4 linked regions of the Marichromatium purpuratum 984 genome follow. The protein of the gene in region 3 binds, or shares a complex with, the protein of the main gene of each other region. Links are inferred from orthologs where the notes say so. Each region holds a gene or a part of one and is shown on either strand. Other genes may lie near its edges. The genes, in order: holB, holA, dnaX and dnaN.

Evidence for each region.
Region 1: the proteins of dnaX (region 3) and holB are in contact, whole or in part, in a cryo-EM structure (PDB 8GIZ), measured with the Escherichia coli proteins. The link is inferred for Marichromatium purpuratum 984 from one-to-one orthologs.
Region 2: the proteins of dnaX (region 3) and holA are in contact, whole or in part, in a cryo-EM structure (PDB 8GIZ), measured with the Escherichia coli proteins. The link is inferred for Marichromatium purpuratum 984 from one-to-one orthologs.
Region 4: the proteins of dnaX (region 3) and dnaN are in contact, whole or in part, in a cryo-EM structure (PDB 8GIZ), measured with the Escherichia coli proteins. The link is inferred for Marichromatium purpuratum 984 from one-to-one orthologs.

The regions. Positions count from the first base shown.
Region 1 is NZ_CP007031.1:1,675,339-1,680,657, reverse strand. The notes cover bases 1,070-4,068. They hold holB (DNA polymerase III subunit delta'), read right to left. Parts: upstream 3,078-4,068; coding sequence 2,061-3,077; downstream 1,070-2,060. Other genes in these bases: mltG (endolytic transglycosylase MltG), read right to left, coding at 3,731-4,068; tmk (dTMP kinase), read right to left, coding at 3,074-3,730; MARPU_RS07590 (PilZ domain-containing protein), read right to left, coding at 1,644-2,015; MARPU_RS07595 (TatD family hydrolase), read right to left, coding at 1,070-1,633. Outside these bases: pap (polyphosphate:AMP phosphotransferase), read left to right, coding at 1-852; more of MARPU_RS07595, read right to left, coding at 857-1,069; more of mltG, read right to left, coding at 4,069-4,735; pabC (aminodeoxychorismate lyase), read right to left, coding at 4,747-5,319. UniProt on the Escherichia coli protein: Part of the beta sliding clamp loading complex, which hydrolyzes ATP to load the beta clamp onto primed DNA to form the DNA replication pre-initiation complex.
Region 2 is NZ_CP007031.1:194,153-199,255, reverse strand. The notes cover bases 1,078-3,860. They hold holA (DNA polymerase III subunit delta), read right to left. Parts: upstream 3,085-3,860; coding sequence 2,071-3,084; downstream 1,078-2,070. Other genes in these bases: leuS (leucine--tRNA ligase), read right to left, coding at 3,795-3,860; MARPU_RS00890 (LPS-assembly lipoprotein LptE), read right to left, coding at 3,212-3,724; MARPU_RS00900 (glutamate-5-semialdehyde dehydrogenase), read right to left, coding at 1,078-2,039. In the rest of the region: MARPU_RS00905 (hypothetical protein), read left to right, coding at 1-662; more of MARPU_RS00900, read right to left, coding at 765-1,077; more of leuS, read right to left, coding at 3,861-5,103. UniProt on the Escherichia coli protein: Part of the beta sliding clamp loading complex, which hydrolyzes ATP to load the beta clamp onto primed DNA to form the DNA replication pre-initiation complex.
Region 3 is NZ_CP007031.1:1,044,255-1,049,429, reverse strand. The notes cover bases 1-2,855. They hold dnaX (DNA polymerase III subunit gamma/tau), read right to left. Parts: upstream 2,408-2,855; coding sequence 593-2,407; downstream 1-592. Other genes in these bases: MARPU_RS04795 (YbaB/EbfC family nucleoid-associated protein), read right to left, coding at 100-423; recR (recombination mediator RecR), read right to left, coding at 1-80. Outside these bases: MARPU_RS04785 (coiled-coil domain-containing protein), read left to right, coding at 2,896-4,140; MARPU_RS04780 (hypothetical protein), read right to left, coding at 4,128-4,667; MARPU_RS04775 (hypothetical protein), read left to right, coding at 4,852-5,175. UniProt on the Escherichia coli protein: Part of the beta sliding clamp loading complex, which hydrolyzes ATP to load the beta clamp onto primed DNA to form the DNA replication pre-initiation complex.
Region 4 is NZ_CP007031.1:27-5,238, reverse strand. What follows is about bases 1,534-4,425. They hold dnaN (DNA polymerase III subunit beta), read right to left. Parts: upstream 3,584-4,425; coding sequence 2,483-3,583; downstream 1,534-2,482. Other genes in these bases: dnaA (chromosomal replication initiator protein DnaA), read right to left, coding at 3,676-4,425; recF (DNA replication/repair protein RecF), read right to left, coding at 1,534-2,467. Outside these bases: gyrB (DNA topoisomerase (ATP-hydrolyzing) subunit B), read right to left, coding at 1-882; more of recF, read right to left, coding at 1,367-1,533; more of dnaA, read right to left, coding at 4,426-5,043. UniProt on the Escherichia coli protein: Confers DNA tethering and processivity to DNA polymerases and other proteins. Acts as a clamp, forming a ring around DNA (a reaction catalyzed by the clamp-loading complex) which diffuses in an ATP-independent manner freely and bidirectionally along dsDNA.

The sequences.
Region 1 (5,319 bases), 630 kb from region 3 along the record:
GTCTCGGGCATCGGCAGCCCGGAGCTGCCGGTCGGCGAGCAGGCACGGATCACCCTGCTCGATCAACTCGATCTCTCGCTCGCGCTCGAGCGCGATCCCTACAAGGCCGAACTCAAGCGGCTGCAGAACGAGATCAACGAGCTGGCCTGGCGCGCCTACAGTCAGAAGCGCTCGACGGTGCTGGTGTTCGAGGGGGTGGACGCCGGCGGCAAGGGCGGTGCCATCCGTCGCATCACCAACGCCATCGACGCCCGGCTCTATCGCGCCATCCCGGTGGCGGCACCGAGCGACGAGGAGAAGGCGCACCACTATCTGTGGCGCTTCTGGCGCCAGATCCCGCGCGCCGGCCATATCACCCTCTACGACCGCTCCTGGTACGGGCGGGTGCTGGTCGAGCGCGTCGAGGGCTTTGCCACCGACGCCGAGTGGCGCCGCGCCTACTCCGAGATCAACCGCTTCGAGGAGCAGCTGGTCGACAGCGGGGTGATCCTGCTGAAGTTCTGGCTGCACATCAGCCAGGACGAGCAGCTCAAGCGCTTCAAGGACCGCGAGAACGTCCCCTACAAGCGCTACAAGATCACCGACGAGGACTGGCGCAACCGTGAGAAGTGGCCGCAGTACAAGGAGGCGATCAACGAGATGGTGGTGCGCACCAGCACTCGCCACGCCGCCTGGACCCTGGTCGAGGGCAACGACAAACCCTATGCCCGGGTCAAGGTGCTGCGCACCATCTGCGCGGCCCTGACCGAGGCGCTCGAGGGCGAGCAGCCACCGCCGGCGGGTTATCTGCCCTGCGGCGAGCGTCGCCCGCAGCCAGCCGAGGGCGCAACCGCGGGCAAGAAGGGCAAGTGAGGACTCAGCCGGGCAGGTCGAACAGACGCAGTGCGTTGTCGCGGGTCAGTGCGGCGATCGCCTCCGGGGTCGAGCCGCGCACCTCGGCCAGGCACTCGGCCACGTGGGCGACCCAGGCCGGCTGGTTGGACTTGCCGCGATGCGGCACCGGAGCGAGATAGGGGGCGTCGGTCTCGATCAGCAGGCGCTCGTCCGGGACCTGGCGGGCGACCTCGCGCAGCTCGGCGGCGTTCTTGAAGGTGACGATCCCGGAAAAGCCGATGTGGAAGCCGAGTTCGAGGGCGCGGCGTGCCGTCTCCCAGTCCTCGGTGAAGCAGTGCACCACGCCGCCGACCTCGCCCGCGCCCGCCTGCTCCAGGATTTGCAGGGTATCGGCGCGGGCCTGACGGGTGTGGATCACCAGCGGCTTGGCGCAGGCGCGCGCGGCGGCGATGTGGGTGCGGAAACGGCGCTGCTGGCGCTCGGCGTCTTCGGCGCCACGATAGTAATCGAGCCCGGTCTCGCCGATGGCGCGCACCCGCGGATCGTCGGCGAGCGCGAGCAGGCGCGCCACGTCGGGGTCCTCGCCCTCGTTCTCGTTGGGGTGGACGCCGACCGAGCAGAAAACCTCGGGATAGGGCTCGATCAGCGCGCGCATCGCCGAATAGTGCTCCAGGTCGATGCCGATGCTCATCAGGTGGGTGACGCCCGCGGCGCGGGTCGCCGCGATCAGCGCGGCGAAATCGCCGCCATGAGGGGTGAGGTCCACCCGATCGAGGTGGCAGTGTGAATCAACCAGCATCAAAAACAGCCTACATGGTGTGGGTGGGACGCTCGGAGTTGAGCATGCCCGCCAGATAGTCTTCGATCTTGCGCCGCGCCGCGCCCTTGTCCTGATCGCTGAACTGCACCCCGACGCCGACCGAGCGGTTGCCCTCGGCGCCGGGCGGGGTGATCCACACCACCCGACCGGCCACCGGGATGCGGTCGGTCTCCTCCATCAGCTGCAGCAACAGAAAGATCTCGTCGTCGAGCTGATAACGCTTGGTGGTGGGGATGAACAACCCGCCGTTCTTGATGTAGGGCATGTAGGAGGCGTAGAGCGCGCTCTTGTCGCGGATGGCGAAGTTGAGGATACGCTGCTGGCCACCCAGCGCGCCCAGCGAGTTGGTCGGTGAACTCATCGATCGGGATCCTCGGGTGTGGATGCGTGCGGACGCCACGCGAGATCACGCCGACGCGGCTCGACCGGATACGGCCAGCTCACGCCATTCGATGGCCAGCGACTCCAGCAGCAGCTGGACGTTGACGCTGCCCTCGCACTGGGTGCGGGCCTCGAGCACTCGCCTGAAGAAGCGATGCGCGGCCACCGGATCGAGCCGTGAGGCGAGCGCAGCGAGCGCCTCGCGCTGATCGGGGTTGTCGAGCCGGGGCGGCGTCGCGCTCGCACCCAGCCGCAGCAGATCGCAGAGCCAGCCGGCCATCCACTCCAAGAGTAACGCGGCGCCGAGCTTGTTCCAAGCCGCCGCCTCTGCGAGCGGCGCGCGCTCCCCCCGGGCCAGGGCGATGAACCCCTGGAGCCGCTGCGCGCGCGCCTCCAGGCGCTCGGGGTCGAGCCGGTCGAGCGCGGCCAGCGGCGCGCCGTGGGCCAGACGCAACGCCAGCGCGGCCTGCTCATCGGGCAGACGACCACGCAGCCAGGCGAGCGCCTCGGCCTCCGCAGGCAACGCGATACGCAGTTGCTGACAGCGGCTGCGGATGGGCGCCGGCAGCCGCTCCGGGTGCTCGGCGACCAAACACAGCAGGGTGCGCCCGACCGGCTCCTCCAGGGTCTTGAGGAGCGCGTTGGCCGCCGCGGCGTTGAGATGATCGGCAGGATCGATCAGCACTACCCGCCGTTCGACGCGGCTCGGGGTCAGCGCCTCGCCGGCGCAGAGAGTACGGATCGCGGCGATCGGGATGTCACCGGACTTGCTCTCGGGGTCGGGACCGACACGCACCAGATCCGGATGATTGCCGGCGGCGAGCAGCACACACTCCGCACAGCGCCCGCAGGCCTGTCCTTCGGCGTCGGGCGCGGCGCAGAGCAGCGCGCGGGCAAAGCGTTCGAGCAGAGCACGCTTGCCGACCCCGGCCGGTCCGCTCAGCAGCAGCGCGTGCGGCAGCCGATCGGCGGCGCGCGCCTGCAGCAGCCGCGCCCAGGGCACGGCGAGCCAGGGCGGCAGTCGATCGCGCACCTGGCTCATCGTCCGGCCCCGAGCGTCTCGTGCAGCTCCACGGCGAGACGCTCGATCTCGGCGCTGACCGACGCCAGCGGCGCGGCGGCATCGATCACCCGATAACGCTCCGGCATGGTCGCCGCTCGTGTCAGATAGACCGAGCGCACGGCCTCGAAGAAACGCAGAGTCTCGCGCTCGAAGCGATCGGCCGCACCGGCACGGGCGCGGGCACGCGCCAGTCCCTGCGCCGGCGGCAGATCGAACACCAGGGTCAGATCGGGGCGCAGCGCACCCTGCACCAGCCGCTCGAGGGTGGCGATGGGGGCGACGTCGAGCCCGCGACCACCGCCCTGATAGGCGTAGGTGGCGTCGGTGAAGCGATCGCAGATCACCCACACCCCGGCCTCGAGGGCCGGGCGAATGGTCTTGTCGAGATGTTCAGCGCGGGCGGCGAACATCAGCAGCAGCTCGGCGCTCTCGCACATGGCGCCGTGCTCGGGGTCGAGCAACAGTTCGCGGATGTGCTCGGCGATCGGCGCCCCACCCGGCTCACGGGTGGTGATGACGCGCCGCCCCTGGGCACGCAGCGCCCCGGCGAGACGCTCGACCTGGGTGCTCTTGCCCGCGCCCTCGATGCCCTCGAGGGTGATGAAACGGCCAGCTTCGGTTGGTGCAGACATCTATTTTCCCAGGATATAGCGACGCACCGCGCGCTTGTGCTCGGCATAGGTGGCCGAGAACTTGTGGGTGCCGTCGCCCTTGGAGACGAAGAACAGGGCGTCGCCGTCGGCCGGGTGCAACACCGCATGGATGGTGCCGCGACCGGGCAACGAGATCGGCGTCGGCGGCAGGCCGTCGATCACATAGGTGTTGTAGGCGGTCGCCTCGCGCAGGTCGGAGCGGCGGATGTCGCCCTCATAGCGCTCACCCATGCCGTAGATGACGGTCGGATCGGTCTGCAGCCGCATCCCCATGCGCAGCCGTCGCACGAAGACCCCGGCGATCTTGGCCCGCTCATGGGTCGCGGCGGTCTCCTTCTCGACGATGGAGGCGAGGATCAGCGCCTCGTAGGGGGTCTCGACGGGCAGGTTCTCGGCGCGACCGGCCCACTCCTCGGCGAGCACCAGCTTCATCCGCTGCATCGCACGACGCAGGACGTCGATCCCGGTGGTGCCGCGGGGGAAGGCATAGGTGTCGGGGAAGAAGCGCCCCTCCGGGTGCTCGCCGGGATGGCCGAGCCGGGCCATCAGCTCGGCGTCGCTGAGCGCGGCCAGCCCCTCGCCGCCGAAGTGCGGATGGGCGTCGATCGCCTCGACCGCACGACGGAAGGTCCAGCCATTGACCAGGGTGATCGGATACTGGACCACCTTGCCGCGCACCAGGTGATCGAGCACCTCGACCGGTGTCATCGCTGCGGTGAGGGTGTACTCGCCGGCCTTGATGCGTGCCTGGTCGCCACGCCGGTAGGCCAACGCGATGAAGTAGTAAGGATGCGGGATGGCGCCGCGCTCGGTCAGTCGCTCGGCGATCTGGCCGAGCGAGCTGCCGACCGGGATGTCGAAGACGATGGATTCGCGATCGAGTGCGATCGGCGTCTTCTCGAAACGCTGGTAGTCGACCCAGACCCCGGCGCCGAGCGCGCCCAGGGCGATGAGCAGGATCAGGAGGATTCGCAGCAGGGTCATTCGATGAGTCGTCATCCAGGCGTGTGCGCGGCGGCCCGCACCGCGTGCAAGAGATCCCAGGGCTGATCGTCGAGGTCGAGGCACCGTGCCTCGAGCCTGGCCACCGGCCAGACACCGATCACCGCGTTGGTGAGAAAGAGCGCGCGGGCGCGCTCGAGGTCATCGACACACAGGCGTCGCACCGCGCAGCCGATGCCGGCCTCGGCAGCCAGCTCGCGCGCCAGTTCGCGCACCGTGCCGATGATACCGGCCTGATCGAGCGCCGGGGTGTAGAGCCGCACGCCGTCCCACAGGAACAGGTTGCTCATGGTGCCCCCGCAGATGGCGCCGTCCGGGGTCTGCATCAAGCCCTCGGCGATGGCGCCATCGTCCCACTCGCGCCGTGCCAGCACCGCATCGAGCCGGTTGAGGTGCTTGAGCCCGGCCAGCGCCGGATTCACCGAGACCGGCGTGCGACAGTAGCGCACCGCCACGCCCCGTCGCCACTCCGGCGCTGCCGGACGTGGATAGAGCAGCAGGATGCGCCGGGGTTCGGGCCGCGCCGGCGGTCGATAGCCACGTCCACCGCTGCCGCGCGTGAGCAC
Region 2 (5,103 bases), 850 kb from region 3 along the record:
TCTATTACAGCCAGGGCAACGAGCTGATCTCGGTGACCTTCTGCGAGCGCGAGGGCTGCGGTCTCGGCGACTGGCAGATGGAGGTCTATAACATGGCCACCGCCACCCAGATCGTGAACGGCGTCCCGCGGACCTCGGTGGTCCCGTTGCTGTCGTTCAACACCAAGAACACCGACTCGGACGGCGATGCCGTCGACCCCGAGACCTTCCTGCTCGGGCTCGACCAGCCGGGCTATTACTTCGTCCGGGTCAGTCACAAACGACTGTTCACCGCACCTTGTGAAAACTACAACTTCGTCTCCGACAATATGCCGGGAGGACATGGCGATACTTGTGGTCCATGCGACCCGAGCAACGGCAACAGCTGCTACGTCCCGGTCGACAGCGCAAGCTGCAGCGCTGGCCTGACCTGTCGCAACGAGACGGTCGACGAGTGTGTCCCCGGCATCGAGACCGGGTGCGTCCTGGACGGCGCCTCCGGCTCCTACTACAAGACCACCGCGCTCTGCGGCTGCTCGGTCTTCGGCGGCGTGGTCGAGACCCCCGAAGGGGCCTACACCAGCCCCTACAACTTCACCTGGTTCGCCACCCAGCTGCCGCCCCATACCTACGACACCGAGGCCTATCAGGACTTCATCAACCGGGCCAACCCCTACAACTGAGGCCCTGACGACACGCGGCCGCCCCGGTCCACCGGGGCGGCCGCGTCGTGTCCGCTCAGCCGATCGATCGCCCGGTCGCGCCGCGCGACCGGGTCACGCCGTTCAGCCGCGCACCTGACCGTCGCCAAGCACCACGAACTTGAGCGAGGTCAGCCCCTCCAGCCCGACCGGGCCACGGGCGTGGAACTTGTCGGTGCTGATGCCGATCTCGGCACCGAGCCCGTACTCGAAGCCGTCGGCAAAGCGCGTCGAGGCGTTGACCATCACCGAGCTGGAGTCGACCTCGCGGAGGAAGCGACGCGCGCGACCATAGTCCTCGGTGACGATCGACTCGGTGTGCGCCGAGCTGTGCCGGGCGATGTGGTCCATCGCCGCGTCGAGACCGTCGACCACCCGGATCGAGAGGATCGGCGCCAGATATTCGGTATCCCAGTCGGCCTCGCTGGCGGGCAGCGCCGCGGGCAGCTGCTCGCGGGTGCGCGCGCAGCCGCGCAGCTCCACCCCGCGCTCGGCGAAGGCCGCGCCCAGGCGCGGCAGGATCTGCCCGGCGACGGCGGTGTCGACCAGCAGGGTCTCCATGGTGTTGCAGGTGCCGTAGCGCTGGGTCTTGGCGTTGAGCGCGATGGCGAAGGCCTTGTCGAGATCGGCGTGGGCGTCGATGTAGACGTGACAGATGCCGTCGAGGTGTTTGATCACCGGCACCCGCGCCTCGCGGCTGATGCGCTCGATCAGCCCGCGGCCACCGCGCGGGATGATGACGTCGATCGACTCGGGCATGGTGATCATCGCCCCGACCGCGGCGCGGTCGGTGGTGGCGATCACCTGCACCGCGTCGGCCGGCAGCCCGACCTCCTCCAGCCCGGCGTGGATGCAGCCGGCGATCGCCTGGTTGGAGGCGAAGGCCTCGGAGCCGCCGCGCAACACCGTGGCATTGCCCGACTTGAGACAGAGCGCGGCGGCGTCGGCGGTGACGTTGGGACGCGACTCGTAGATGATGCCGACGACGCCGAGCGGCACCCGCATGCGCCCGACCTGGATGCCGGAGGGACGATAGTCGAGATCGGTGATGGCACCGATCGGATCGGGCAGCGCGGCGATCTGGCGCAGCCCCTCGATCATCGCGTCGATCCGCGCCGGGGTCAGTTCGAGCCGATCGAGCAGCGCGGCATCGAGCCCCTTGGCGGCGCCGGCCTCGAGGTCGCGACCGTTGGCCGCGGCGAGCTGGTCGCGCGCGGCATCGAGCCGCGTGGCGATGGCGAGCAGGGCGCGGTTCTTCTCGGCGGTGGTGGCACGCGCCAGGGCGCGGGCGGCGGCGCGGGCGCGCACGCCGAGATCACTCATGTAGGCGTCGATGTCGTGGATGCTGGATTCGCTCATGTCGATGACCTTCGATGGATGGAAAAGGCGTTCAGTGCGCGTCGCCCCGAGCGAGATCGTCGGCGATCGCGGCCAGGCGCTGCCAGGGATCGCCCGGAGCAAGCCCCTTGATCGCCAGATCGGCCTCGGCGCAGCGCCGCAACAGACCGTGGAGCTGACCCGACGAGCGTCCACGCAACGCGCGCTCGACCACCGGCATCCGTGGCCTGGGCACCCGGTGGGCGGCCAGCACCTTCGCCGGGGACTGTTGCCGGGCGACGGCCTCGGCGGCCTCGGCGAGCATTCGCAGCTCGCGCGCGAGCACCCAGAGTACCAGGCTCTCGGCGCTGCCCTCGGCGCGCAGCACCGCGATGATCCGCTGCACCCGGGCGCGATCGCCGACGAGCGCGGCGTCGGTGAGGGCGAAGAGATCGAAACGGGCGCTGTCGGCAAGGGTGCCGAGCAGGTCGTCGAGCCCGAGCGGGCCCGGCTCGCCGAGCAGGCGCAGCTTCTCGATCTCCTGGGAGGCGGCCAGCAGGTTGCCCTCGGCGCGCTCGGCGAGCAGCGCGGCGACCCCGTCGGCGGGCGCGAAGCCGACCCCGCGCAGCCGTTGCTCGACCCACTGCTCCAGCTCGCGCCCCTTCAGCGGCCACACCTGCAGCACCGCGCCGCATTCCTCGACCGCGCCGACCCAGCGCGCCTTCAGCTCCTTGCGCTCGAGCCCGGGGGCGAGGATCAGCAACAGGTTGTCGGCACAGGGCCGGGCGCAGTACTCACGCACCGCCGCGCCGCCTTCCTTGCCGATGCGCGCCCCACCCAGGCGCAGCTCGATGAGCTTGCGGGTGGAGAACAGCGACAGCGCATCGGCCGCCGCGCCGAGCGCGTTCCAGTCGAAGCCGCCGTCCTGGTCGAGCACCTCGCGCTCGGCGAACCCGGCCTTGCGCGCCGCGGCACGGATCAGCCGCGCGGCCTCGTCGAGCTGGAAGGGCTCCTCGCCGCAGAGCAGATAGACCGGCGCGAGTCCGCGCGCGAGCTGGGCCTGGAGTTGATTGAAACGCAGACGCATGATGTACCAGGGGTCCGAACAAGGGAGCAGCGCGCGCCGGCGTCAAGGCAGGGCGCGCGCCGGGGAGCACGCAAGGTCGGCACCGACGCGACCGGCGGGCCGGGTGATGCCGCCGCGCCAGCGGCGCTCAGCGCAGCGCCACGCGCAACCGGGTGAGGATACGATCGGCGGCCTCGGTGGCGAAGTCCTCGAAGATCAAGTCCTGCTCGAGCCGCTTGCCGAGGACTTCGACGTCGGGGTTGTCGAAGGTGCGCACCAGATCCAGACCCTGCGGCGCGACCAGCTGCACCCCAGCCTCGCCGAGGGCGTCGAACTGCACCATGTAGTGCAGCTCGTAGGCCAGGGTCTTGCCGTTGATATCGACCGCGGCGACCCGCGAGGAGCTGGTCTCGGCGAGGATGCGCAACACCATCCGCGCCTCGGTGGCGTTGCGGGTCACCTCGACGTCGCTGCCCGCGAGCAGATCGAGCAGGGCGCGCCGCACCGGCGAGCCGGCATCGGCCTGGATATAGAGCGGGTTGAGCGTCGGCGGGATCTCGACGCTGCCGCGCAGCTGGAAGCCACAGCCGGCGAGCGCCAGCAGCACCGCCGTCAGCAGCACCATCCACGGACCCCGGCCACCGGGCATCGATCGGCTCATTCGTTGCTCACTCCGTCTCTCGCGTCTCGCGACACCCCTCGCCGGGAGCGGCCCCGAGGAGGGGCGCACCTCAGGCGACGATGTTGACCAGCTTCTTCGGTACCACGATCACCTTGCGCACGGTCTTGTCGCCGATGAACTTGCGTGCGTGCTCGTCGGCCAGCGCGGCGGCCTCGATCGCCACCTTGTCGGCGTCGGCCGCGACCTTGATCTTGGCGCGCACCTTGCCGTTGACCTGCACCACGTATTCGATGCAGTCCTGCACCAGCGCCGACTCGTCGACCTCGGGCCAGGGCGCGGCGAGGATGTCGTCGCCGAAGCCGAGGTCGCGCCACAGATGGTGGGTGACGTGCGGCGCGATCGGGCCGAGCAGCCGCAGCACGATGCTCACGCCCTCGCGCAGCACCTGCGCGCGCGCCGCCGACTCCAGCCGATAGAGGGTGTTGACCATGCTCATGCAGCCCGACACCACGGTGTTGAACTGGTTGCGCTGATAGTCGAACAGGGCCTTCTTGAGTGCGCCGTGGATCTCCAGACGCGCGGCCTTGGCCGCCTCGTCGAGGTCGGCCGGCGCGGCACCGGCGCGGATCGTCTCGGCCTCAGCGGCGGCCAACGCCCACAGCCGCTTGATGAAGCGGAAGGCACCCTCGACACCCTCGTCGTTCCACTCCAGCGACTGGTCCGGCGGCGAGGTGAACATGGTGTAGAGCCGCACCGTGTCGGCGCCGTAGCGCTCGGTGAGCGTCTGCGGATCGACACCGTTGTTCTTCGATTTCGACATCTTCTCGATGCCGCCGTAGGTCACCGGCTCGCCGTCGGCCTCGAGCACCGCCGAGACCACCCGCCCCTTGTCGTCGCGCACCGGCACGACCTCGGCGGGATTGAACCACTGCTTGCGCCCGTCGGCGTCCTCGCGATACCAGGTCTCGGCCACCACCATGCCCTGGGTGAGCAGCTTGGTGAAGGGCTCGTCGCAGTCGACCAGGCCCTCGTCGCGCATCAGCTTGTGGAAGAAACGGGCATAGAGCAGGTGCAGCACCGCGTGCTCGATGCCGCCGATGTACTGATCGACCGGCAGCCAGTACTTGGCGCGCTCGTCGAGCATGGCGGTGTCGCAGTCCGGCGAGCAGTAACGGGCGTAGTACCAGCTCGACTCGAAGAAGGTATCGAAGGTGTCGGTCTCGCGGGTCTCGCCGTTACCGAGCTCGGAGAACTCGGGCATGCGCTTGAGCGGCGAGCCGGAGCCGTCGACCACCACGTCCTCGGGCAGACGCACCGGCAGCTCGGTCTCGGGACGCGCCTCGCCGTCGGCGGTATTGACCACCGGCAGCGGACAGCCCCAGTAGCGCTGGCGCGACACGCCCCAGTCGCGCAGGCGG
Region 3 (5,175 bases):
CGCTGCGCCGACTTCGGCCCGACCCCGGGCAGACAGCGCAACGCATCGATCAGCTGATCGAGCAGGGCCCGCTCGCTCATGCGCGCTCGACCAACGGACTCAGAAGGGGAACTTCATGCCCGGAGGCAGCGGCATGCCGGCGGTCACCGACGACATGGTCTCCTTCATCTTCTCGGCGACACGCTGGGTGGCGTCGTTGATCGCCGCCGAGATCAGGTCCTCGAGCATCTCCTTGTCGTCGCCGAGCAGCGAGGGATCGATCTCGACACGCTTGGTCTGGTACTTGCCGTTCATGGTCACCTTGACCATACCGCCACCGGCCTCGCCGGTCACCTCCTCCTCGGCCAGGCGTGCCTGCGCCTGCTGCATCTCTTCCTGCATCTTCTGCGCCTGCTTGAGCAGGCCACCGAGTCCAGCTTTCATCTTGGATCTACCTCGTTGACGGGTGATTGGGGACATCGCGCCCCCGGCGGGGACAACGCATGACGCGACGCTCGCAGTGGCGCACGCGTCGCGTGCCGGACGCAAGGATACATGGCTCGAGCGGACGCGGGGAGGCATCACAACGGCCAGCGCCCGGCATGCGCGTGACTCAGCCCTGCGGCTCGATGCTGCCCGGGACCCAGTCGGCGGCGAGCTGCTCGCGCATCCGCTCGGCCACCGGGTCGGCGTACATCGTCTCCTCGGCCGCGCGCTGGCGCGCCTCGGCCTCACGCACGCGACGCTGAGCGAGTGTCTCCTGTTCGGGGCGGGCAATCTGGAACTCGAGGCGCACCGGCTCGCCGAGCGCGCCCTCGAGCGCCTCGCGCAAACGGCTCTCGGCCGTAGGCACACGCAAATGCTCGACCGCCGGGTCCAGACTCAGCAGCAGGCGGCCATCGGCCCAGTCGAGAAAACCACAGTTGTGCGCCAGCTCGCCGGCGATCCCACGCACCCGCAGCCCGGCGACGAGCTGCTGCCACTGCGCCGGGGAGCGGAGGTCGGGACGGGGGGCGGTGACAGGCGCGCGCGGCGATGATACAGCGGGCGCTGGCGCCGACGGCTCGGAGATCGGACTCGGGTCGGCGACCTCCCAAGGCGGCACACCAGCGGCGGGCGCACTGTCCGGCGAGGGCGCAGCAGGCACCGCCGCAACGGACGCAGGCGCCGATGGCTCGGGAGCCGGGAGCGGCGCCGGGGCGGCAACCTCCCAGGGTGGCGTACCAGAGGCGTTCGGGCCACGGCTCGGCGCTGGCGCACTCTGACGGGGTGCGGCCGGGGGGGCGGGACGCGGATCGGGAGGCCGACGCGCAGCGGGTGCGCCGTCGGGCTGCCCGGCGGGCGAGGCGGGGCGGAAGGCGAGCGCGCGCAGCAGCACCATCTCGAGTCCGGCGCGCGGATCCGGCGCGAGGGCGAGATCGCCCTGCCCGGTCAACGCAACCTGGTAGTAGAGCTGCACGTCCTCGGGCGAGAGGCGCGCGGCGAGGGCGCCGAGACGGTCCCCATCGGGATCGTCGGCGGCAAGCAGCCGCGGCACCTGCTGAACCAGCGCCAGACGATGCAGCAGCGCGATCAGCTCGCGCAGCAACTCGGCGTAATCGGGGGTGAGCGCGGCGACGCGCTCGACCTCGGCGAGCAGCGCGGCACCGTCGCCGCTGGCCAACGCCTCGACCAGCGCCAGCACCACCTCGCCGTCGAGGGTGCCGAGCATGGCGCGCACCTCGGCCTCGACCAGCTGACCGCCGCCGAAGGCGATCGCCTGATCGAGCAGGCTCAGCGCGTCACGCATGCTGCCATCGGCGGCGCGCGCGAGCTGGGCCAGCGCCGGGGACTCGAACGCCAGCCCCTCGGTCTCGAGCACATGACGCAGGTGCGCGCCGATCTCGTCGGGCAGCAGACGGCGCAGGTTGAACTGCAGACAGCGCGAGAGCACGGTCACCGGCAGACGCTGCGGATCGGTGGTGGCGAGCAGGAACTTGACGTGCGGCGGCGGCTCCTCGAGCGTCTTCAACAGGGCATTGAAGCTGTGCGCCGAAAACATGTGCACCTCATCGATGAGATACACCTTGTAGCGACCGTGCGCCGGGGCATAGGGGACGTTGTCGAGCAGTTCACGGGTCTGGTCGACCTTGGTGCGCGAGGCCGCGTCGACCTCGATCAGATCGACGAAGCGCCCGGCATCGACCTCGCGACAGGTCGCGCACTGACCACAGGGATGTGCGCTCACGCCCTGCTCACAGTTGAGCGACTTGGCGAGGATGCGCGCCAGGGTGGTCTTGCCGACCCCGCGGGTACCGGTGAACAGATAGGCGTGATGCAGCTGGCCGCGATCGAGCGCATTGGCGAGCGCCCTCACCACATGCTGCTGGCCGACCATATCGTCGAACGACTTGGGGCGCCACTTACGGGCGAGCACCTGGTAGGACATGCGCGACTCGAATCGGTCGAAACTCTGTTGCAGGGCGCGCACGCGGGCGAGCGCGGGGAGCTTCCTAAGGGTGGCGTCTGGCGTCGCGGACCGAGGCCGGCGTCAGCGCGGAATCTGGGGCGGCAACCCGCGCCAGCCACACCCCGGCACACGCTTCAACCGCTGCGGCTGCTCCCTTCCGGGCCTGACCGGGTTCACGATCTCACGTTGCGAGGGGACCGACACGGGTCACCATAACGCTCTTGCAACCATCAGACGATGACGACAAGAGCGCGAGAGATTAACAAAGTGCGCCACGGAAGACAAACCGGGAGCCAGCTACCAGCTACCAGCTACCAGCTACCAGCTACCAGCTACCAGCCGACAGCTATCAGCTTACAGCCCTGGAGGCTGGCGGCTGGCGGCTGGCGGCTGATAGCTGGCCTCGGCAAGCGCGCGCGGCGCTGCTAGAGTGGGACGAGTTCCGCAACCGCCCGACCCCGACCGCCATGCGCCCGATCTCGCTGACCCCACTGCTGTTCGCACTCGCCCTGCCCGCGCCGAGCCTAGCGCAGGAGCCCGACACCGATGCCTGGGAGCGCGCTCAGAGCACCGCCGCCGCGTGGTGGCAACGTTCGCGCGAGCTCGCCGATCAGGCTGCGGCCGACGCCCGGCGACTACTCGGCGACGACGGCGCCGACCTCGGTCGCGCCTGGGAGCGGGCGCGCCCCGAGCTGGAGGAGGCGCTGACCCTCACCGAGCGCCAGGCGACGCTGCCCGAGCGCGCCTGGTTCGGTCCCGACCGCAACTCCAACCAGGCCGAGATCGACGCCCTGCTCGATCGCGCCGTCGCGCTGCTCTCGGTCTCGCCAGCGCTCGCCCAGCGTGCGCGTATCCGCGAGCTCAACGCCCGTATCGTCGAGCTGCGCGCCCAGATCGCCGAGTCCAGACAGCAGCAGCTCACCGCCCCCGAACAATCGACCCTGCTCAAGACCCGCGCCGACCACGCCGCGGCGATCGCCCGCGACCAGCGCGAGATCACCGAAGTCGAGGCCGAGATCGCCGCGATCGAGCGCGGCTTCGCCGCCGAGCTGCGTGCCATGGGGCTGGACATCGATGACGAGCAGGTCCGCTTCCTGCTCTCGACCGTGGTCGGCGACAACGTCGTCGAACTCGGCATCCTCTTCGACAACGTCCGCACCCTCACCGAACAGCTCGAGGCGCTGGTCGCCGAGAGTGGCGAGGATCTGGAGAGCGCGCGTCGCTACTACGGACTCTACGTGGTGCTGCTGCAGACCCTGGAGCACCTCCACCGCCGTATCGAGCACCAGATCGAGGACGACTACCTGCCGCGCATCGACGCCATCGCCGAGCGCGCCCGCACGCTCGCCGCCGAGACCCGCACGCTCAAGGCGCAGAACCCCGAGCGCGCCGCGCTGCTCGAGGCCAACCTCGAGGCGCAGCGCGTCACCGGCGAGGCGGCGGCGGTCTATCGGGGTTATCTCGAGGACCAGGCACGCCAGATTCGCACCGCGCGCGCGCAGCTCGCCGGCGACATCGCCACCGCCTGGAACACCTATCAGACGGTCAGCCTCTCGGGCGAGCTGGTGGGGCTGGTGCGTGCCAGCCAGCGCCTGCTCGAGGCACTGATGGAGCGTCAGCTCCCAACGCTGCGCCCGTTCGAGAACCTGGAGATGGAGCGCGAGATGCTGCGCCTGACCGAGCGTCTGCGCGGCCCCGATCAGGGCAGATAGGGATAGGGCTCGGCGCTGCCCAACGGGGCGTGACCGAACACCAGCTGACCGGCGGCGCCGTCGCTGAAGGCGAGTCGGCCGATACCGTTGCGACCGCTGAGATCGCGCACCAGATCCGCCCAGCCGCTGCGCCCGTCCTCGCAGTGGAATTCGTAGATCGCGGCCGGATCGCCGGAGAAGGCGCTGTAACCACCGCGACAGCGGGTCTTCGGGCTGGTCAGATTCAGTTCGCCGGTGAACAGGGTCGAGCGATAGTCGCCGCTGAATACCTCGCCGTCGACCACCGCCACCACCGGCCCCGAGGTCGAACGACCCGGCGAGGGCACCTCGGGACGGGGACGGTCGAGATTGTCGATCACCTGGCTGACACAGGTGGCATAGACCTCGATCTCGAGGTGCTCGCACAGCCGCCTGCCGTACTCCTCCGGCGGCACCTCGACGGCGATCCCGCCGAGACGCTGCGGCGGGATCAGCGCACACCCCGCAAGCAGACCGAGCAACACAACGGGCACGACGATTCTGGACATGGCGTTCTCCCTCGGCGACGGCGGCGCGGCGCGCGCCCGCCTCGACCCTCGACCGACCGCGGTCAGGCGCGGCCCCCGAGCGCCCATTGTATGTCATGCGGATGCACCGGGGCGCGATTGCCGCTACAGTGACCGCAACCGCGCCAGGGTCGAGGCGCGACCGTCACATCCCCGGAGCCTCCCGATGAGACTGCGCCAATCGTCACCGCATCCCTTTCGTCGATCGCGACGTGGTGTCGTGCTGGCCCTGGCGCTGAGCCTGCTCGGCGCCTGCAGCGACCCGCTGCTGAAGGACCAGCCCCTGCCCCGTCAGCTCGCCATCGCCGCCTGTATCGGCCAGTGCGACAGCGCCCGCGCGCATTGTCGCGAGCACGCCCGCGCCGACTATCGCGACTGCGAGGCCGGCCATACCGAGGCCTTCCGCGACTATCGCTGGTGTCTCAGCGAGGTCGGCACATTCAACGGTGAACTCGATTGCGGCTACCCCTGGTGGTCGTGCGCCGAGAAC
Region 4 (5,212 bases), 1.0 Mb from region 3 along the record:
GATATAGCTGTTGAGGGTGCGGGTGAGTGCGGCGCGCAGCCCCGCGAGGTGGGTGCCGCCGTCGCGCTGCGGAATGGTGTTGGTGTAGCAGAAGATGGTCTCCTGATACCCACTGTTCCACTGGATCGCCAGTTCGACGGAGATGTCCTGGCGCTCGGCGCTGAAGTGCATCACCGTCGGGTGGATCGGTTCCTTGTTGCTGTTGAGGTGCTCGACGAAGGCGCGGATGCCGCCCTGGTACTCGAAGTGATCGCTGCGTCCCGTCGCCTCTTCGCTGAGGGTGATGCGCACTCCCGAGTTGAGGAAGGAGAGTTCGCGCAGCCGACGAGCCATGATGTCGTAGTGGAAATCGAGGCTGGTGAAGATCTCGGGTGAGGGCTGGAAACGGATCTCGGTGCCGGTCTGCTCGGTGTCGCCGATACGCTTGAGCGGGTACATGGGTTCGCCCATGCGGTATTCCTGCTCATAGATGTGCCCGCCGCGCTGGATGCGCAGCCTGAGCCACTCCGAGAGCGCATTGACCACCGAGACGCCGACCCCGTGCAGGCCGCCGGAGACCTTGTAGGAGTTGTCGTCGAACTTACCGCCGGCGTGGAGCACGGTGAGGATGACCTCGGCGGCCGAGCGTTGCTCTTCCTCGTGGATGTCGACGGGGATACCGCGTCCGTCATCGAGTACCGAGACCGAACCGTCGGCATGCAGGGTCACGCTGATGCTCGAGCAATGACCGGCGAGTGCCTCGTCGATGGAGTTGTCGACCACCTCGAACACCATGTGGTGAAGACCGGTGCCGTCGTCGGTGTCGCCGATGTACATACCCGGACGCTTGCGGACAGCGTCCAATCCGCGGAGTACCTTGATGTTGGAGGAATCGTACGTCATGTGATCTGCTTCGAGCGATGAGTGAGATCCTGTCGTTCGATGCCCGGGGGGCAAAGGGCAAAGGATCGAGGGATACGCGGTTCGGTGTTCGAGCCGAGCGTCGTGTTCTGGGGCGTCGTGCTGAAACGCACTGGGCGTCCTCCGTGCGGACCTCCGGGTGTCATGATCTGGCGTGGCCCCGGGGGGGCGAGAGCCTGCACGGGACGAGGGGCGTGCCCCGCGTCGACGGTGAGCGGCCGATGCCGACACGCCACGCGCGCTGCGAGGGTCCAGAGCGGTCGTCTCATCCCTTGATTATACGGGATGCCGCCCTGCTTGGGCGTTGTGCAACGATCGTCGGGTACATGCCCCTGGCTGGGTTTCACGTGAAACATCCCTGTCAGTCCCCTGCCTTGCGCGCCGATGGTTTCACGTGGAGCAAGCGGTGTCCGGGGTCGGGAGCCGTTCGGCGATCCCCCGTTTCACGTGGAACACGCGCATCCGATCAATGCCCGGCGCTTGAGGTCACGGCTCCGTGTTCCACGTGAAACACTCGGGTGGCGTTGGGGCGGGTGCAGGGGCCTGGGTCCGGGGAGGTCGCAACCCGGCTGAGGATGCACTGGCCGTCGCGTTGGCCGAGCAGTCCCCAGAGTCGCTCCAAGGTGTGAGTGTCGAGTTCGGCCTCGATGTCGTCGAGCAGCCAGAGTGCCGGCGCGAGTCCCTGGTCGCGATGGACCTGCTCGGCGGCGAGCTGCAACAGACAGACCACGACCTTGGCCTGGCCGCGTGAGAGCGCGAGTCGGGCGCCGTCGCGCACCAGCTGGAACTCGGCTCGACCGGGACCGATCAGGGTATGTCCACGACTGAGTTCTGCACGCCGGGCGGTGGTGATGGCCTCGGCCAGCGACTGTTGCGCCGGCCAGCCCCGAGCGAACACCAGATCGGCCCCGTCGAGGAAGGGAAAGGTCGCGGCGAGTTCGTGGAAGCGCGTTCGCCAGTGCGCGAAGAACACCTGACGCTGGCCGTCGATACGCTCACCCAGTTCACTCAACCCTCGATCCCAGACCGCGAGTTCTCGCCCACCACCGCGCCGCAGCGCGGCGTTGCGTTGTTGTTGGACCCGTGAGAGTTCTCGTCTGAGCGCGCCGAGTCGAGGTTCCACGTGGAACAGGTTCCAGTCGAGGAAGGTCCGGCGCAGCGTCGGGTCGCCTTCGAGCAGCGACTGGGCGTTCTCACCGATCAGCTTGATGCGCAGTGGACGATCGTCACCCGCTGGCGGCCAGGGCAGACCGTCGAGGCTGTGCTCGCGACCATGATGATCGCGCCGATAACGCAGCAGGCGTCCGTTCGGCGCATCGGCCTCGCAACGCCCCTCGACCAGGGTGCCGCGCTCGCCGCGGGTGGTCATCGGGCCGGCCTTACGGCCACGGAAGCTGCGCCCGCGGGCAAGCAGATAGACCGCCTCGAGCAGCGTGGTCTTGCCCGCACCGTTGCCGCCGGTGATCACCACCACGGGGGCTGCGGTCTCCAGCGCGACCTCACGGCAGCGCCGCAGATGGACCACCCGCAGCGTGCGCAACGGACAGACAGGGCTGGACTCGGGCATCTCGTCAGGATGCGACTAGAGGCGCATCGGCATCACCACGTAGGTTTCGGCCTCCGCGCCCCTGCCCCGCCACACCGAACTGCTGTTGCCGTCCTGGAAGCTGACCTCGACCTCGCTGCCATCGAGCACGCCGAGCAGATCGGTGAGGTAGGAGACGTTGAAGCCGATCGCGGTGAATTCGCCCTGGTACTCGATCTCGACCTCCTCCTCGGCCTCTTCCTGCTCCGGGTTGTGGGCCTGGAGCTTGAGCAGTCCATTGTCGAAAGCCAGACGCACGCCGCGATACTTTTCGTTGGAGAGGATGGCGGTGCGCGAGAGCGCGCGCTTGAGCGGCTCCTTGTCGATCACTGCCGACTTGGCGAGCTGTTGCGGGATGACCCGCTCGTAATCGGGGTAGCGACCGTCGACCAGCTTCGAGGTCATCATCATGTCGCCGATCACCAGACGGATGCTCTTCTCGCCCAGGACCACTGAGACCGGGTCGTTGGAGTTACCGAGCTGGCGGCGCAGTTCGAGCACCGTCTTGCTCGGCAGGATGACCTGGCGCCCGTCGACCGCGGCGACCCCGAGATCGGTGTTGAACTTGGCCAGACGATGACCGTCGGTGGCCACCGCGGTCAGTCCCTTGGCATCGAACTCGATCAACAGACCGTTGAGGTAATAGCGCACGTCCTGCTGGGCCATGGCGAAGGCGGTCTTCTCCAGCACCCGCTTGAAACCGGCCTCGTCGAGTCCGAACTCGACCCCGCCCTGCTCCTGCTCCATCACCGGGAAGTCGACCGCCGGCAGCACGCCGAGCGAGAAGCGCCCACGCCCGGCGGTGACCACGCAGCGCTCGTCGCTGATACGGAAGCGGATGTCGGTGCCCTCGCCGAGGTTACGACAGATGTCGACCAGCTTGCGTGCCGGGACCGTGGTCTCGCCGACTTCCTGGACCGCCGCCTCGCAGCGGGTCTGGACCTCGACCTCGAGGTCGGTGCCGAGGATGGTGAGTTCGCCCTCGCGAGCCACCAGTCGGAAGTTGCCGAGGATCGGCAGTGTCTGACGGCGCTCGACGACGCCGATCACCTTCCCCAGCGCCGGCAACAAGATCTCGCGGTTAACGACGAATTCCATGAATGTCTCCTAAAAATCGTGAATGGGCGATTGCGATGTCGCATGTGATGGGTGCGAGCACCGAACGGCGCGATCCTGGACCCGTGCGTGACTCAGGAGGTCAGGATTCGCAGCAGATTCCTGTAGTCCTCCTCGACCCCGGCGTCGCTCTCGCGCAGGCTCTTGATCTTGCGCGTGGCGTGCAGCACGGTGGTGTGATCGCGCCCGCCAAAGGCGTTGCCGATCTCGGGAAGACTGTGCTTGGTCAGGTCCTTGGCCAGGGCCATGGCGATCTGGCGCGGTCGGGCGATCGAGCGACTGCGCTTGGCCGAGAGCATGTCCGAGGCGCGCAGCTTGAAGTATTCGGCCACGGTTTTCTGGATGTTCTCGATGCTGACCTGCTTGTCCTGCGCCGCGAGCATGTCGCGCAGCGCGTGCTTGGCGAAGTCGAGAGTGATCGGTTTGCCGGTGAATTGGGCGTTAGCCACCAGTCGGCGCAGCGCGCCCTCGAGTTCACGGATATTCGAGCGGATCCGGCGACCGACGAAGAAGGCGACGTCCTCGGGCAGGTCGACGCCGAGCAGACTGGCCTTGCTGTGGAGGATGGCGACGCTGGTCTCGAGGTCTGGTGGCTCGATCGAGACCGTCAGCCCCCAACCGAAACGTGAACGCAGGCGTTCTTCGAGTCCCACCACTTCCTTGGGGAAACGGTCGCTGGATAACACGATCTGTTGACGAGACTCGAACAGTGCGTTGAAGGTGTGGAAGAACTCCTCCTGCGAGCGTTCTTTGCCGGCGAAGAACTGGACATCGTCGATCAGCAGCGCGTTGACCGAGCGGTAGGTGCGCTTGAACTCGTCGATGCGATTGTGTTGCAGCGCCTTGATCATCTCCGCGACGAAGCGCTCGGAGTGCAGGTAGGCGACCCGGGCATTGGGGTTGGAGGCGAGCACCATGTTGCCCACCGCATGCATCAGGTGGGTCTTGCCCAGCCCCACTCCACCATAGATGAACAGCGGGTTGTAGGCCGTTCCCGGGTTCTGACCGACCTGGAAGGAGGCGGCGCGAGCGAGCTGGTTGGACTTGCCCTCGACGAAACTGTCGAAGGTGAAGTCGGGATTGAGATTGGCGCTGAGCTGGCGGTCACGGTCGTCGCCGCCAGCCGTCGCTACCGCCGGGGCGCTGGCGCTGGCGCGGGGGCGGCTCGGGGCCGGCGTGGGGTCGGGTTCGGCCACGCTCTGATCGATGCCACCGACGCTGAAGGTGATCCGAGAGACCTGTCCCTCGCTGTGCAGCGAACACAGTTCGAGCAGGCGCGGCTCATAGTGCTGGCGGGTCCAGTCGAGCACGAAACGGTTGGGTGCGAACAGACGCAACACATCGGCGTCGATGCGTGCCTGGAGCGGCAGGATCCAGGTGTTGTACTCGGCCGAGGTCAGTTCCCCTTTCAGCTGCTTGACGCATTTTTCCCACACACCCACAGTTGATCCCGACCCTCGTCTCGTTGCCCGCATCCGTACCGCCCTTGGGTGGTACCCTCGTCGCGGAGTTGGTTGACGAGGCGCACCTCGAACGACTCCGGTGCGCTCGGAGTCTAGCGTTCTCGGCGCGACTTATCCACAGGTTAAGACGAAAACGGGATTGACTTTT